Regions from separate parts of the Streptomyces sp. NPDC088915 genome, predicted to be linked through region 1. Evidence: riboswitches for the same ligand, from Rfam matches in the RefSeq annotation. Region 1 holds a riboswitch; the other holds the start of a gene.
What was found. A riboswitch is a leader RNA that binds a small molecule or an ion and turns the genes downstream of it on or off. The one in region 1 is predicted to bind cyclic di-AMP.

Region 2: another riboswitch for cyclic di-AMP. It lies ahead of ACIP5O_RS19310 (transglycosylase family protein); the one in region 1 lies ahead of ACIP5O_RS00075 (M23 family metallopeptidase).

The regions. Positions count from the first base shown of each region.
Region 1 covers NZ_JBIVIR010000001.1:21,973-25,183, reverse strand. Annotated here, with positions in the region: gene ACIP5O_RS00080 (PP2C family protein-serine/threonine phosphatase) at 176-1,381, shown strand; cyclic di-AMP (ydaO/yuaA leader) riboswitch at 1,726-1,876, shown strand; gene ACIP5O_RS00075 (M23 family metallopeptidase) at 1,888-3,003, shown strand; gene ACIP5O_RS00070 (aldo/keto reductase) at 3,077-3,211, shown strand, end outside.
Region 2 covers NZ_JBIVIR010000010.1:51,089-54,299, reverse strand. Annotated here, with positions in the region: gene ACIP5O_RS19320 (cytochrome P450) at 1-60, shown strand, start outside; gene ACIP5O_RS19315 (transglycosylase family protein) at 155-1,273, shown strand; cyclic di-AMP (ydaO/yuaA leader) riboswitch at 1,532-1,707, shown strand; gene ACIP5O_RS19310 (transglycosylase family protein) at 1,711-2,430, shown strand; gene eno (phosphopyruvate hydratase) at 2,823-3,211, shown strand, end outside.

The DNA of each region.
Region 1 (3,211 bases):
CCCCGGGTTCCGCCCAGGCCCCGGGCCCCGCCCAGGCGCCCAGGTCCCGCCCGGCCCCGGGCGCCGCCCCCGTACGCCGGTCGGCCGTGCGGAGTCGCCGTCCGCCGGGGCGGCGGCCACTCTGGAAGGGCGCGGTACGGGGCCGCGGGCGGGCGGACCGGGCAGGAGAGAACAGGTGGGGCACCCCCTAGGAGCGGCGGGCCGAGGGAGGCGGGGCGGTGAGGGCCGTCCCGCGTACCGGGGCGCCCGGCGGTTCATCCGCGCGCTGCCGCCGATGATCATCGTGGGCGGCATCCTCTTCGACGTGACGACCCCCGCCCCGTACACCGCCTCCCCGATGCTCGCCGCCGCCCCGCTGGTCGCCGCGCCCTTCTTCTCCCTGCTCACGACCCTCCTCACCGGGATCGCCGCCGTCCTCGCCTCGGTCGGCCTCTACCTCTTCAGCGACGACGTCACCCGCGCCCCGGCCGTCGCCGAGACCCTGACCGTGCTCACCGTCTCCGGGCTCGCCCTCCTCATCAACCGGGTGGTGCGCCGCAGCGGCGAGCGGCTCGCCTCGGCGCGGGTCATCGCGGAGACCGCGCAGAAGGCGGTGCTGCCGACGCCCGCCGAGCGGATCGGCGGGCTGCGGTGCGCGGCCCGTTACGAGGCGGCGCAGGCGGACGCGTTCATCGGCGGCGACCTCTTCGCCGTGCAGGACACCCCGCACGGGGTGCGGCTCGTGGTCGGGGACGTGCGGGGCAAGGGCCTCGAAGCGGTCGAGGCCGTCGCCGTCGTCATCGGGGCCTTCCGGGAGGCGGCCGAGCAGGAGCGGACCCTGGAGGGCGTGGCGGAGCGGCTCGAACGGGCGCTGGACCGGGAGGGCACCCGCCGGGACAGCCTCGACGCCGTCGAGGGGTTCACCACCGCCGTCCTGGCCGAGATCCCGCGCTCCGACGGCAGCGGCACCTTCGACGGCTTCGTACGGGTCGTCAACCGGGGGCATCCGCCCCCGCTGGTGCTGCACGGGGACGGGCGGGTCGAACCGGTCGATCCGAGCCGGCCGGCGCTGCCCCTCGGCATGGGGGACCTCGCGTCGTGGCCGGACCGTGCCGAGGCCCGGCCGTACCCGCCGGGCACGACGCTGCTCTTCTACACCGACGGCCTCTCGGAGGCGCGGAACGCGCAGGGCGTCTTCTACGACCCGGCGGAGCGGCTGGCGGGGCGGATCTTCCCCGGACCCGAGGAGGTGCTCGACGCACTCGTGGACGACGTACGGCTCCACACGGGCGGCGGGGCGACGGACGACATGGCGCTGCTCGCGCTGAGCCGCCCGGCGGCGGGGCAGCCGGAGAGGCGCCGGACGATGCCGGTGGTGCCGCCCGGGAGGCCCCGCCACTGACCGCCCCCCGGCCCCGCGCGGCCCCGCCACCGACCGCTCCCCGGCTCCGCGCGGCCCCCGCCACCGACCGCCCCCCCGGGCCCCGCGCGGCCCCGCCACCGGCCTCCCGGCGGCCCCCGTCACCACGGGTAGTCGGAATATCTCCCTGCGATAACAATTGACGTAACGTCAGGTCGCAGGGGGTTTGCCGCTCCCGGAGCCCGCTTTGCTGAAGGGGGGTCAAGTCGGACCATTCCCTACCAATTCACTGAATGATCAAGGGGAACGGCTTGGAATCGGGACCCCCTGTCTATTAACGTTCGATAACGCAGCGCGGTCGTCCCAGCCGTCGCAAGAGACGGCACCGTGCGCACGCGCCGAATCCCGCAAGGGAACCGGGGAACCACCATTTGGGGTGAATCGAGCCCTTCGCACCCACCCGTGCGACCGGGCCCGTAGGAGACCTTCCTGCTCCGAACCCGTCAGCTAACCCGGTAGGCGAGAAGGAAGGAAAGGAGCGCGCCTCCGTGGCGTCCAACACCCCTGCCCCCGAAGCCCCCTTCGATGCCTTCGGCGGCGGTGCGGCCCCCTCCGCCCCGGACACCGAGTGGAACCCCACCGAGGATTCCCTCCGCTCCCAGAACCGCTCCGGCGGCCGCCACCGGGTCGTCAAGCAGCGCTCCAACTTCGCCCGTTCCTCCACCGTTCTCGGCGTCGGCGTCATCGCGGCCGTCGGCGCGGGCGGCCTCGCCACCGCGCAGGACAAGCCCCCGGTGGCCATATCCCTCCCGGACCTCCCGGACCTGAACCTGCCCGACGCCCACGACCTCCCCGGCGTCGGCGCGCTCCTGCCCGGCCAGGAGGAGCGGGAGACGGTCCCCGCGGACCGCGCCAACCCGAACCCGCTGACCTCCGCCACGTACACCACCGAGGCCGACGACCGGGCCGCGCGGACCGGGCAGGTCACGCGGGCGAGCCTGACGACCGCGGACGCCCCGAGCGCCGCCGACGCCGGTGAGGCCCTGCGCGCCCGCATCCTCCAGCAGGCCGAGCAGCAGCAGGCCTCCGCCGACGCCGCCGAGAAGGCCGCCGCCGAGGCGAAGGCCAAGGCCGACGCCGCGGAGAAGGCCGAAGCCGAGGCCAAGGCGAAGGCCGCGGAGAAGGCCGAGGCGGAGGCCAAGGCCAAGGCGGAGGCGGAAGCCCGGGCGAAGGCCGAGGCCGAGCGCCTCGCCGAGCTCGCGGCCAGCTACTCGATGCCCCTCTCCTCGTACACCCTCACCGCCACCTACATGCAGTCCGGCTCGATGTGGTCCTCCGGCCACCACACCGGCCTCGACTTCGCGGCCCCCACCGGCACCCCGCTCAAGGCGGTCCACGGCGCCACGGTGAAGTCGGCGGGCTGGTCCGGCTCCTACGGCTACCGGATCGTCCTGGAGCTGGAGGACGGCACCGAGGTCTGGTACTGCCACCTCTCCTCCATGACGGTCTCCGCGGGCCAGACCGTGGGCACCGGCGAGACGATCGGCCGCGTCGGCGCCACCGGGAACGTCTCCGGCGCCCACCTCCACATGGAGGTCCACCCCGGCGGCGGCGACGGCGTCGACCCGGCGGCCTGGCTGCGCTCCAAGGGCCTGACGGTCTGACCCCGCCGAAGCCGCGCGAACCACGCACGGCACGCACGGAATAGGTCCGGTGGCGGAGACCGTTGATCACTCCATGACCTCTCTCCGTACGCTGGGCACGTCCGACCTCCACGTCTTCCCGCTCGCCCTCGGCGGCAACGTCTTCGGCTGGACCGCCGACGAGGCGCAGTCCTTCGCCGTCCTCGACGCCTACGCCGCCGCGGGCGGC
Region 2 (3,211 bases), on a different contig from region 1:
CCGGTGGAGTTCTCCCCGTCCGTACCCCTCTCGTACGGTGACGGTCCGTCAGAAATGTGATCTTCATGTGATCGGGTGGCCATCGACTTGTGACGAGCGTTCGAATGCCGCTACGTTTCCCGGCAGTCTCAGCCGTCACGCGAAAGGCGTACCTATGCGTTCCGGGAACGGACGACACCGTCGCCCCCGTCAGGCCCCCGCCATCGTCGTCGCCGCGGGCGTGACCGGATCCGCCATGGCGCTGCCCCTGCTCGCCACCGGATCCGCGTCCGCCGCCGACGCCGCCACCTGGGACCGCGTCGCCGAGTGCGAGTCGGGCGGTCAGTGGAGCGCCAACTCCGGGAACGGGATGTACGGCGGCCTCCAGCTCACCCAGGCGGACTGGGAGCGCCACGGCGGCCTGGCGTACGCGCCCAGCCCCGACCTGGCCAGCCGCGCCCAGCAGATCGCGGTGGCCGAGAAGGTCCTCGTCAAGGGCAGCGACACCTGGGCCACCTGCGCGCCGATCGCCGGCCTGAAGAACGACGGGAAGCCCACCGGGGTGGACCCGGGTCCGGCCGCCGCTCCGGCGACCTCCGTGGCACCCGTCCCCGAGTCGAACTGGAACTCGGGCTCGTCGGGCGCCTCCACGGCCGCGCCGTCCACCAAGGCGCCGAAGCCCTCCGCCCCCGCGACCGCCCCCTCCACGGCACCGGCCGCGCCGACGGCCCCCGCCGGCTCGACGGGCCCGAGCGCGCCGACCGCCCCCTCGACGCCGTCCGCGCCGTCCGCGTCGACCGGGACCACGGACCCGGCGGACCCGACGCTCCCGGCCGATCCGTCCGACCCGACGGTCCCCGTCGCCCCCGGTGAGTCCGTTACGCCCGATACGTCTGTTACGCCCGGTATCCCGGAAGATGAGGGAGCGTCGGCCGCGCCCGGCACGGGCAAGCACCGGGGCGAGGCCGCTCCGGAGGAAACCGGCAAGCCGGACAGCTCCACCGAATCCGGTAGACATGCCTCGGACAAGGGCAATCTTTCCGAAGAGGCCGAATCGACCCCGATCGCTGACGAAGCGAAGGATTCGGGCGCAACGGACAGTCAGGGCTCTTCGGGTGAATACGTCGTGCGACCGGGTGACAGCCTTTCGGACATCGCCCAGGCGAACGAACTGCCCGGAGGGTGGACCGCCCTCTACGACGCCAACAAGCGGACCGTGGGCACCGATCCGGACCTCATCCTCCCTGGTCAGAACCTCGACCTGACGAAGGGTTCGGTCCCGACGGCCGGGTAGTTCGTGGGTGTATGTCCGGTTCCGGGCGAGTGAGACATGGGTCTCTTTGTCCCAACTGGCGTGTCGCGCCCGCAAGCTCCGCTTCCGTCATCCCTCACCTGCGCAAACAGTCCCCTCCGAAGGGCAAGAAGAGGCGAAATTCGTCGTATGAGCCTCTTTGAACTTCGGGGGGGTCTGTGTCTACGGTCGTCATCGCTCGCCACCGCGGGCCCCGTCGACCGAAACGCCGAATCCTGCCGTCGGCCGACGGGAACAGTCGTCGCGCAAGCGCCGAAGGCAGGAGCGGGGGACCCAAGGTAAGTGCCGGGCCCGGCCGTCCAGACACGGACGGCCGACGACCGGCTTGGGGTGAAGCCGCGTGCTAGGACACGCGGCCGGGCAACTCTTCGGCCCGAACCCGACAGCTCACCTCGCAGGCGTCGGTGAGGAGAATCCCCATGCTGTTTTCCGTCAAGGGCAAACACCGCCGTCCCTCCAAGGCCGCCCAGGTCGCCGCGCTCGTCGGCGTCACCGGCGTCGCCGTCGCCGCCCCGCTGATGACCGCGGGCACCGCCTCGGCCGCCACGGCCTCCGAGTGGGACCGCGTCGCCCAGTGCGAGTCCGGCGGCAACTGGTCCATCAACACCGGCAACGGCTTCTACGGCGGCCTGCAGTTCACGAACTCCACCTGGGCCGCCTTCGGTGGCACCGCCTACGCCCCGCGCGCCGACCAGGCGTCGAAGGCGCAGCAGATCGCCGTCGCCGAGAAGGTCCTCGCGGGCCAGGGCAAGGGCGCCTGGCCGAGCTGCGGCGTGGGCCTCTCCGGCGCCTCGTACGACGGCGGCGCCGCCGAGAGCGCGCCGCAGGAGCAGTCGCAGCAGGAGCAGCCGCAGCAGCAGGCGCAGCCGAAGCAGGAGCGGAAGGCCGAGCAGCCGACCACCCGCAGCCAGCCGCGCCAGGCTCCGAAGGCCGCCCCGCAGAAGACCGTCACCACCCCGACCGGCAAGACGGTCAAGAAGGGTGACGGCGAGTACAAGGTCGTGGCCGGCGACACCCTCAGCAAGATCGCCGACGCCCAGGGCGTCAAGGGCGGCTGGGCCCAGCTCTTCGAGCTCAACGACGACGTCGTCGAGAACGCCGACCTGATCTACCCGGGCCAGCAGCTCCACCTGAAGTGAGCCCGGCGGGTCGCGTGAGTCCGGCGGCTCACGCGCCCCCGATGACCCTCCCGCGGTGACCACCCCGGTCCGGCGCGCCACTCCCCCGTGCGCGCCGGGCCGGGGTTCCCCCTTGATGGGGGGACACCTCTCGTACGGGACGACCCCTCGTACGGGACGACCTCTCGTACGAGACGGCCCTCCGTACGGGACGGCCGTCGGTCCCGTCTGACGGTTACCGCCCGGTAGGTCCGGGGTCCTTCGTCCCGTTGTGCATGCCCTCGGGTCCTTTTTCGTCCCAGGGGGCGGGCGCCCGGCCGGTCGGAGCCTCCGGGGCGGTTAGGCTCTTGTCGCAAGGCCAAGCGACCCTGCACCGACCTTGCGTCACATCCCGCGTCACATCCCAGAAGGAGATGCTCGTGCCGTCCATCGACGTCGTCGTAGCCCGGGAAATCCTGGACTCCCGAGGCAACCCCACGGTCGAGGTCGAGGTCGGCCTCGACGACGGCAGCACCGGCCGTGCTGCCGTTCCGTCCGGCGCCTCCACCGGTGCGTTCGAGGCCCTCGAGCTCCGCGACGGTGACCCGAACCGCTACCAGGGCAAGGGCGTCGAGAAGGCCGTCCTCGCCGTCATCGAGCAGATCGGCCCGGAGCTCGTCGGCTACGACGCCACCGAGCAGCGCCTGATCGACCAGGCCATGTTCGACCTGGACGCCACCCCGGACAAGTCCTCGCTCGGCGCCAACGCCATCCTCGGCGTCTCCCTCGCCGTCGCGCACGCCGCCTCCGAGGCCAGCGACCT